Regions from separate parts of the Streptomyces hamibioticus genome, predicted to be linked through region 1. Evidence: predicted binding sites of a transcription regulator. Region 1 holds the regulator's gene; each other region holds the start of a gene.
What was found. The regulator HrcA, encoded in region 1, represses chaperone genes, less so after heat shock. The targets are predictions, from matches to a motif close to TTNGCACTCNGNNNNNCNGAGTGCNAA.
Positions count from the first base shown of each region.

Region 2: a site for HrcA is predicted at 1,964-1,990, ahead of groES (co-chaperone GroES). Genes of this name have one in related genera too.
Region 3: a site for HrcA is predicted at 1,808-1,834, ahead of groL (chaperonin GroEL). Genes of this name have one in related genera too.

Region 1 is NZ_JBKKQY010000001.1:5,097,923-5,101,193, forward strand. It holds gene ACLGIH_RS23120 (DUF3097 domain-containing protein) at 1-765, opposite strand, end outside; gene ACLGIH_RS23125 (MBL fold metallo-hydrolase) at 800-1,531, opposite strand; gene hrcA (heat-inducible transcriptional repressor HrcA) at 1,694-2,710, shown strand; gene dnaJ (molecular chaperone DnaJ) at 2,711-3,271, shown strand, end outside.
Region 2 is NZ_JBKKQY010000001.1:2,964,112-2,967,382, forward strand. It holds gene groL (chaperonin GroEL) at 1-1,392, opposite strand, end outside; gene groES (co-chaperone GroES) at 1,509-1,817, opposite strand; gene ACLGIH_RS13100 (polysaccharide deacetylase family protein) at 2,077-2,775, opposite strand; gene ACLGIH_RS13105 (polysaccharide deacetylase family protein) at 2,772-3,271, opposite strand, start outside.
Region 3 is NZ_JBKKQY010000001.1:4,086,559-4,089,829, forward strand. It holds gene thrC (threonine synthase) at 1-787, shown strand, start outside; gene ACLGIH_RS18455 (MoaD/ThiS family protein) at 784-1,059, shown strand; gene ACLGIH_RS18460 (cold-shock protein) at 1,500-1,703, shown strand; gene groL (chaperonin GroEL) at 1,998-3,271, shown strand, end outside.

The DNA of each region.
Region 1 (3,271 bases):
CCGCCCCAGCAGCTCCGGCTCCAGGTCCTTGTACGAACCGACCCGGGACAGGATCCGCTGCCAGGCCGCGCCCGTGTTCTCCGGCCAGCCCAGCGCCCGGCACACGCCCGTCTTCCAGTCCTGGCCGCGCGGTACCCGGGGCCAGGACCCGATGCCCAGGGCCGACGGCTTCACCGCCTCCCAGATGTCGATGTACGGGTGGCCCACCACCAGGGCGTGCTCACTGGTCACCGACTCCGCGATGCGCCACTCCTTCGAGCCCGGCACCAGGTGGTCCACCAGGACGCCCAGGCGCGCGTCCGGCCCGGGGGCGAACTCGCCGACGATCGACGGCAGGTCGTCCACGCCCTCCAGGTACTCCACGACCACGCCCTCGATGCGCAGGTCGTCGCCCCACACCTTCTCCACCAGCTCGGCGTCGTGCCGCCCCTCGACGTAGATGCGCCCGGCGCGGGCCACGCGCGCGCGTGCGCCCGGAACGGCGACCGAACCGGACGCCGTACGCGTCGGACGCGCCGGCCCCGAGGACGGCCGCACCAGTGTCACCACCCGGCCCTCCAGCAGGAACCCGCGCGGCTGGAGCGGGAACACCCGGTGCTTGCCGAAGCGGTCCTCCAGCGTCACCGTGCCCGCCTCGCAGCCGATCACCGCCCCGCAGAAGCCGGTCCCCGGCTCCTCCACCACCAGTCCCGGCTCGGCCGGAACCTCCGGCACCGGCTGCGGCTTCTTCCACGACGGGGTCAGATCGGGGGAGTACTGGCGCATTCTCCCGACGATAGGAGAATCCCGCGTGCCGTGATCAGCGCGACACGCCGTACCGGGCCGCCAGCGCGTCCCGCTGGGCCCGGACGAAGGCCGCGTCCACCACCGCGCCGTGCCCGGGGACGTACAGCGCGTCGTCCCCGCCGAGGTCGAGGAGCCGGTCCAGCGCGGCGGGCCAGTGCGCCGGTACGGCGTCGGGGCCCGCCTGCGGAGCCCCGGACTCCTCGACCAGGTCGCCGCAGAAGACGACCTCCGGGTCGCCCGGCACCAGCACCGCCAGATCGTGCGCCGTGTGCCCGGGCCCGAGGTTGGCCAGCAGCACCTGCCGGCCGCCGCCCAGGTCGAGGGTCCACTCGCCGCACACCTGGTGGCGCACCGGCACCAGGGCGTCGGCCGCCTCCGCCGCCCGGCGTGCGTCCAGGCCGTGGGCGACCGCGTCCGCCCGCAGTTCGTCCCGCCCGGAGCCGGTACCGAGGACGGTGTCCACGCCCACCGCGCCGAACACCTCCGCGCCCGCGAAGGCCGCCGCGCCGAAGACGTGGTCGAAGTGGGGGTGGGTCAGCGCGAGATGCGTCACACGGTGACCGGCGAGCGCCTGCGCCTCGGCACGCAACCGGGCGCCCTCCCCGAGGCTCGACCCGGCGTCGATCAGCAGCGCCGCGCCCCGGCCGACGACCAGCCCCGCCGTGCAGTCCCACACCGGCAGCCGGCACCGCCCGACACCGGCCGCCACCCTCTCCCATCCCAGCTCTTCCCAAGTCACCGTCATACCGCGACGCTAACGGGGACGACGGATCCGGGCACGACGGCGCAGGCCCGCCCTTGCCCGGGGTGTGCCCCACGGCCGTACACTGGCCGGGGAAGTCTGGCACTCACACGCGCCGAGTGCCAGGAGGGGAAGCCGGACGAAGGACTTTTGGAGGTGTGCGCGATGCTCAGTGAACGAAGGCTGCAGGTACTGCGCGCCATCGTCCAGGACTACGTCGGCACCGAGGAGCCCGTCGGCTCCAAGGCCCTCACCGAGCGGCACAACCTCGGCGTCTCCCCGGCCACCGTGCGCAACGACATGGCGGCCCTGGAGGAGGAGGGGTTCATCGCCCAGCCGCACACCAGCGCCGGGCGCATCCCCACCGACAAGGGCTACCGGCTGTTCGTCGACAAGCTGGCCGGGGTCAAGCCGATGACGGCCCCCGAGCGGCGCGCCATCCAGAACTTCCTGGAGGGCGCCGTCGACCTCGACGACGTGGTGGCCCGCACGGTGCGGCTGCTGGCGCAGCTGACCCGGCAGGTCGCCGTCGTGCAGTACCCGTCCCTGACCCGCTCGACCGTGCGGCACGTGGAGCTGCTCTCGCTCGCGCCCGCGCGCCTGATGCTGGTGCTGATCACGGACACCGGGCGGGTGGAGCAGCGGATGGTCGACTGTCCGGCGCCGTTCGGCGAGTCGTCGCTGGCGGATCTGCGCGCGCGGCTCAACAGCCGGGTCGCGGGCCGCCGGTTCACGGACGTGCCGACGCTGGTGGAGGACCTTCCGGACGCCTTCGACCCCGAGGACCGCGGTACGGTCTCGTCGGTGCTCTCCACTCTCCTGGAGACACTGGTCGAGGAGAACGAGGAGCGGTTGATGATCGGCGGCACCGCCAATCTCACCCGCTTCGGGCACGACTTCCCCCTCACGATCCGGCCGGTGCTGGAGGCGCTGGAGGAGCAGGTGGTGCTCCTCAAGCTGCTCGGCGAGGCCAAGGATCCGGGCGTGACCGTCCGTATCGGTCATGAGAACGCCCACGAAGGACTCAACTCCACGTCCGTCGTGTCGGTGGGCTACGGTTCGGGCGGCGAGGCGGTTGCCAAGCTCGGCGTGGTCGGACCGACCCGCATGGACTACCCGGGAACGATGGGAGCGGTACGCGCAGTGGCACGGTACGTCGGACAGATCCTGGCGGAGTCGTAGGTGGCCACGGACTATTACGCCGTTCTCGGCGTGCGCCGCGACGCGTCGCAGGAAGAGATCAAGAAGGCCTTCCGGCGGCTCGCGCGCGAGCTGCACCCGGACGTCAATCCGGATCCGAAGACCCAGGAGCGGTTCAAGGAGATCAACGCCGCTTACGAGGTGCTGTCGGACCCGCAGAAGAAGCAGGTCTACGACCTCGGCGGCGACCCGCTGTCGCAGGCCGGCGGCGGTGGCGGGGCCGGCGGCTTCGGCGCGGGCGGCTTCGGGAACTTCTCGGACATCATGGACGCGTTCTTCGGTACGGCGTCGCAGCGCGGGCCGCGCTCGCGCACCCGCCGGGGCCAGGACGCGATGATCCGGATCGAGGTCGAGCTGGACGAGGCCGCGTTCGGGACCACCAAGGACATCCAGGTCGACACGGCCGTCGTCTGCAACACCTGCAGCGGCGAGGGCGCGGCGCCGGGCACGAGTGCCCAGACGTGTGACATGTGCCGGGGCCGCGGCGAGGTCTCCCAGGTGACCCGGTCCTTCCTGGGCCAGGTCATGACCTCCCGCCCCTGC
Region 2 (3,271 bases), 2.1 Mb from region 1:
GACGTAGCCCTCCAGGCCCGCGTTCTCCGCGATCCAGCGCAGCGGCTCGACGACGGCCTTGCGGACGACCGCGACACCGGTGGCCTCGTCGCCGGTCTTGGAGAGGTTGCCCTCCAGGACCTTGGAGGCGTGCACCAGGGCGGAGCCACCACCGGAGACGATGCCCTCCTCGACCGCGGCGCGGGTCGCGGAGATGGCGTCCTCCAGACGGTGCTTGCGCTCCTTCAGCTCCACCTCGGTGGCGGCGCCGACCTTGATCACGCACACGCCGCCGGCCAGCTTGGCGAGGCGCTCCTGGAGCTTCTCGCGGTCCCAGTCGGAGTCCGTGGCCTCGATCTCGGCCTTGATCTGGGAGACGCGGCCCTCCACGTCCTCCTTCTTGCCGGCACCGTCGACGACGGTGGTGTCGTCCTTGGTGACGGTGACCCGGCGGGCGGAGCCGAGGACCTCGAGACCGACCTGGTCGAGCTTGAGGCCGACCTCCTCGGAGATGACCGTGGCGCCGGTCAGGACGGCCATGTCCTGCAGCATCGCCTTGCGGCGGTCGCCGAAGCCCGGGGCCTTGACGGCGACGGCGTTGAAGGTGCCGCGGATCTTGTTCACCACGAGGGTCGACAGGGCCTCGCCCTCGACGTCCTCGGCGATGATCAGCAGCGGCTTGGAGGAGTTGGCCTGGATGACCTTCTCCAGCAGCGGCAGCAGGTCCGCGATGGAGGAGATCTTGCCCTGGTTGATCAGGATGTACGGGTCGTCGAGGACGGCCTCCATGCGCTCCTGGTCCGTCACGAAGTACGGCGACAGGTAGCCCTTGTCGAAGGCCATGCCCTCGGTGAAGTCCAGCTCCAGGCCGAAGGTGTTGGACTCCTCGACGGTGATCACACCGTCCTTGCCGACCTTGTCCATCGCCTCGGCGATCAGCTCGCCGACCTGCTGGTCCTGGGCGGACAGCGCGGCGACGGCGGCGATGTCGGACTTCTCGTCGATCGGGCGGGCGGTGGCGAGGAGGTCCTCGGAGACGGCGGCGACGGCCGCGTCGATGCCCTTCTTCAGCAGCGCCGGGGAGGCACCCGCGGCGACGTTCTTCAGGCCCTCGCGGACCAGCGCCTGGGCCAGCACGGTGGCGGTGGTGGTGCCGTCGCCCGCGATGTCGTTGGTCTTGGTCGCCACCTCCTTCACCAGCTGGGCGCCGAGGTTCTCGTACGGGTCCTCGATCTCGACCTCGCGGGCGATCGTGACACCGTCGTTGGTGATGGTCGGGGCGCCGAACTTCTTGTCGATGACGACGTTGCGGCCCTTGGGGCCGATCGTCACCTTCACCGTGTCGGCGAGCTTGTTGACGCCGCGCTCGAGGGCGCGACGGGCGTCCTCGTCGAACTTCAGGATCTTCGCCATGGGAGCGTGAGCCCTCTTCCGGAATCTGGGTTGAACGGCACTGCGCCCCGGGCGCCCGGCTTCTTATCGATTGCGGGGGCCAGGGGCGCAGCTCAAAGCAGGGTGCTTCGGGTGAATTACTTCTCGACGATCGCGAGCACGTCGCGGGCCGAGAGGACGAGGTACTCCTCGTTGTTGTACTTCACCTCGGTGCCGCCGTACTTGCTGTAGAGCACGACGTCGCCGACGTTGACGTCGAGCGGAAGGCGGTTGCCGTCCTCGAAGCGGCCCGGGCCCACGGCCAGGACGACGCCCTCCTGGGGCTTCTCCTTGGCAGTGTCCGGAATGACCAGGCCCGAGGCCGTGGTCTGCTCGGCGTCGAGCGGCTGGACCACGATGCGGTCCTCGAGCGGCTTGATGGCAACCTTGGAGCTGGCGGTCGTCACGATCCGACCTCCCCCTTCGGAGATCTCACGGGGTTAACTGTCTGAGGTGGCGACCAGGTCGATCCGTCGTCGCGGGTGCCGGACCTGCCCGTCGCGTTGTTGGCACTCTCCTAGGGGGAGTGCCAGAGCCGAGACTATGACCGCGATTAGCACTCGGTCAAGCGGAGTGCCAATGACGGCGGCGCGTCGGCCGGGGTTCGCGGTGAATGTCCGCCCGCGCAGCACACCCCCGCGGCGAGTGCCGGAGGTGCGGGGCGGCCTACAGGTAGTCCTCCAGGCGGCCCACCCGCAGCCCCCTCTCCTCGATCTCCCGGAGCAGCTCCTGCGTGCGCTCCGGCGCCGTCACCGCCACGATGTCGCCGGGATGCAGGCGGCGCTCCCCACGGGAGTACGCGAAGTCGCCGTCGGCCGTCACCCGTGCCCGCCACAGGACGACCGCCGTGATGCCGCAGTCGGCGGCGGCGCGCAGGGTCGTCGTGTCGTAGGTGCCGTGGGGCGGGCGGAGCAGACGGGGGCGGACGCCGAAGCGGGACTTGAGCTTGCGCTGCTGGCCGCAGATCTCGGCGCGCTGGCCGGCGTAGGGCAGGCCGCGCAGGGAGCGGTGGTCGAGGGTGTGGTTCTGCAGGCTCGCTCCGACCGAGCGCAGCCGCGCCAGGTCGCCGTAGGCCGGTCCGGCGACGGTGTCCGTGAGGAAGAGGGTGACCGGGAGCCGCCGGGCCAGGACCAGGTCGGTGACGTGCGGGTGGCGTTCGGCGCCGTCGTCGTAGGTGAGGAAGACGACCTTGTCGCGGGTGCGGACGTGGTCCACGACGGGCGGGAGGTCCTGCGCCCGGCCGGCGGCCTGCGCCGCGTCCCCGGGCGCGTGGGCGGCGGGGCCGGCCGCCTGGGCGCAGCCTGCGAGCAGCAGGGCCGCCACGGCGGTGCCGGCCGCCCGGCGCCGGACCCGGCGCCGCCTCACAGGTAGTCCTCCAGGTGGGCCACCGCGTATCCCTCGGCGGTGACCTTGTCCAGGAAGCGGCGGACCATGTCGGGCATGGTGCCCTTCCAGTCGTCCCGGCCCCGGAAGTGGCTGAGCACGATGTCGCCGCGGCGGATCTTCCGGTCCCACTCGCGGTACTCCCAGCGGTCGACGAAGACCTCCTCGTTCCACAGCGGGACGTGCTTGATGCCGCAGCTCTTGGCGGCGCGCAGCGAGTCCGCGTTGTAGTTGCCGAAGGGCGGGCGGAAGACGGTGGGGCGCTTGCCGTAGTGCTCGCGGATGACCTTCTGCATGCCGCAGATCTCGCGCTTCTGCGCCGCGTACGACAGGCCGGGCAGGTAGGGGTGGCTGAGCGTGTGGTTGTTGAGGGTGACCCCGCGGGCCTGCATCTTCTTGAAGTAGCCGTAGTCGTCCTTCACCACGTAGTCGCTGAGGAAGGCGGTGTACGGGATCTTCAGCTCGCTCATCATCTTCA
Region 3 (3,271 bases), 1.0 Mb from region 1:
CTTCCGCTCCTGCGTGTTCATCCCGCACGACCTGGAGCAGGGCAAGGTCGTCATGGCCGCCGTCTACGGCGGCGAGCTGGTCGGCATCGAGGGCAACTACGACGACGTGAACCGCTTCTGCTCCGAGCTGATCGGCGACCCGGCCGGCGAGGGCTGGGGCTTCGTCAACGTCAACCTGCGGCCGTACTACGCGGAGGGCTCCAAGACCCTGGCGTACGAGATCTGCGAGCAGCTCGGCTGGCAGCTGCCCGACCAGATCGTGGTGCCGATCGCCTCCGGCTCCCAGCTCACGAAGATCGACAAGGGGCTGCAGGAACTGATCGCGCTCGGGCTGGTCGAGGACAAGCCGTACAAGATCTTCGGCGCGCAGGCCGAGGGCTGCTCGCCGGTGTCCGCGGCCTTCAAGGCCGGGCACGACGTCGTCCGTCCCCAGAAGCCGAACACCATCGCCAAGTCGCTGGCCATCGGCAACCCGGCGGACGGCCCGTACGTCCTGGACATCGCCCGCCGCACCGGCGGCGCGGTGGAGGACGTGACGGACGAGCAGGTGGTCGACGCGATCAGGCTGCTCGCCCGGACCGAGGGCATCTTCGCGGAGACGGCGGGCGGTGTGACGGTCGGCGTGACGAGGAAGCTCATCGACAGCGGCGCGCTCGACCCGGCGCTGACGACCGTCGTCCTCAACACCGGTGACGGCCTCAAGACCCTCGACGCGGTGGCCGGCACCGGCCTCACCGCCACCATCCGCCCGAACCTGGACTCCTTCCGAGAGGCTGGCCTCGCATGAGCGTGACCGTTCGTATCCCGACCATCCTGCGCACCTACACCGGCGGCCAGGCCGAAGTGAGCGCCGAGGGCGCCACCCTCTCCGAGGTCATCTCGGACCTGGAGAAGAACCACGCCGGCATCGCCGCCCGGGTGCTGGACGACCAGGGCAAGCTGCGCCGGTTCGTCAACGTGTACGTCAACGACGACGACGTCCGCTTCGAGCAGGGCCTGGAGACCGCGACCCCCGACGGGGCCGGCGTGTCCATCATCCCGGCGGTCGCCGGCGGCTGAACCGGCGTTTCCGTTACCGACGGTAATGTCGGTGACATAGGGTTTCCCCTATTGCCCCCTCCGTGAGAGATGCGGAGGGGGCAATTCCGTGTGATTGAGCGCGGTAGAGTTGGGGAACGCGCTCCCGACCGCAAGGTCGGAAACCCTGAATTCCTGCCGTACGCCCGACAAGATGTAGCCAAACTGTGGGTGTCTTTCGCGGCTTTTGCGCCGTTCGTCCGGCCCGACTTGCCCTGGAATCGCACGAATTCTCGCCATATTCCGGACCGGGTCCGTCCAGAATTCTCGTCCGATTGACCTGTTGCAGACGGCAGTTGGACAGATACATTCAGCCGCGGTCGACGCGTTCCGGCGCACGCCCCCATCCGTTGGGGGGTGAGGTCTGACCCGGATCCGCGAAGTGTGGATCTGTGCAAGGGCCAGTAATAGGGGAGTTAGGCATGGCTCAGGGCACCGTCAAGTGGTTCAACGCGGAGAAGGGGTACGGCTTCATCGCGGTCGACGGTGGTGCGGATGTTTTCGTCCACTACAGCGCGATCCAGATGGACGGCTACCGCACCCTTGAAGAGGGCCAGCGGGTCGAGTTCGAGATCTCGCAGGGTCAGAAGGGCCCGCAGGCCGACATGGTGCGCGTCACCGCCTGATACGCGCGTCCGACCGCAGCGAACGGTCTTCTCCGGAGGGTCCGCACCCGGCAGGGTGTGGGCCCTCCGGCATGTCCGGGGACGTGCCCGCTTCGCGGGCGCACCTTGCACTCGGACGGGTCGAGTGCTAATCATTGGCGTTAGCACTCTGAAGGTGAGAGTGACAGCGAAGGACCGGGTCGGTGAGGCCCGCGGGCCGGGTGGGGCAAGGAACCACAAGGCCTGCGAGCCGTCCGTCGCGGGCGCGGGCGCGGTCCGAAGGAATCACCCCCAGTCCTGGAGGGACCACTTCACATGGCCAAGATCATCGCGTTCGACGAGGAGGCGCGGCGCGGCCTCGAGCGCGGCATGAACCAGCTCGCGGACGCCGTGAAGGTGACGCTCGGCCCCAAGGGCCGCAACGTCGTCCTCGAGAAGAAGTGGGGCGCGCCCACGATCACCAACGACGGCGTGTCCATCGCCAAGGAGATCGAGCTCGAGGACCCGTACGAGAAGATCGGCGCCGAGCTGGTCAAGGAAGTCGCCAAGAAGACGGACGACGTCGCCGGTGACGGTACGACCACGGCGACCGTTCTCGCCCAGGCCCTGGTCAAGGAGGGCCTGCGCAACGTCGCCGCCGGCGCCAACCCGATGGCCCTGAAGCGCGGTATCGAGAAGGCCGTCGAGGCCGTCTCCGCCGCCCTGCTGGAGCAGGCGAAGGACGTCGAGACCAAGGAGCAGATCGCCTCCACGGCCTCCATCTCCGCCGCCGACACCCAGATCGGCGAGCTGATCGCCGAGGCCATGGACAAGGTCGGCAAGGAAGGCGTCATCACCGTCGAGGAGTCCCAGACCTTCGGTCTGGAGCTGGAGCTCACCGAGGGTATGCGCTTCGACAAGGGCTACATCTCGGCGTACTTCGCCACCGACATGGAGCGTATGGAGGCCGTCCTCGACGACCCGTACATCCTGATCGCGAACTCCAAGATCTCCAACGTCAAGGACCTGCTCCCGCTCCTGGAGAAGGTCATGCAGTCGGGCAAGCCGCTGCTGATCATCGCCGAGGACGTCGAGGGCGAGGCCCTGTCGACCCTGGTCGTCAACAAGATCCGCGGCACCTTCAAGTCCGTCGCCGTCAAGGCCCCGGGCTTCGGCGACCGCCGCAAGGCCATGCTCGGCGACATCGCCATCCTCACGGGCGGCGAGGTCATCTCCGAGGAGGTCGGCCTCAAGCTGGAGAACGCGACCCTGGACCTCCTGGGCCGCGCCCGCAAGGTCGTCATCACCAAGGACGAGACCACCATCGTCGACGGCGCCGGCTCCACCGACCAGGTCAACGGCCGCGTCAACCAGATCCGCGCCGAGATCGAGAACAGCGACTCGGACTACGACCGCGAGAAGCTCCAGGAGCGCCTGGCGAAGCTGGCCGGCGGCGTGGCCGTCATCAAGGCCGGTGCCGCCACCGAGGTCGAGCTCAAGGAGCGCAAGCACCGCATCGAGGACGCCGTCCGCAACGCCAAGGCGGCCGTCGAGGAGGGCATCGTCGCCGGTGGTGGCGTGGCCCTGCTCCAGGCCTCCCAGGTCTTCGA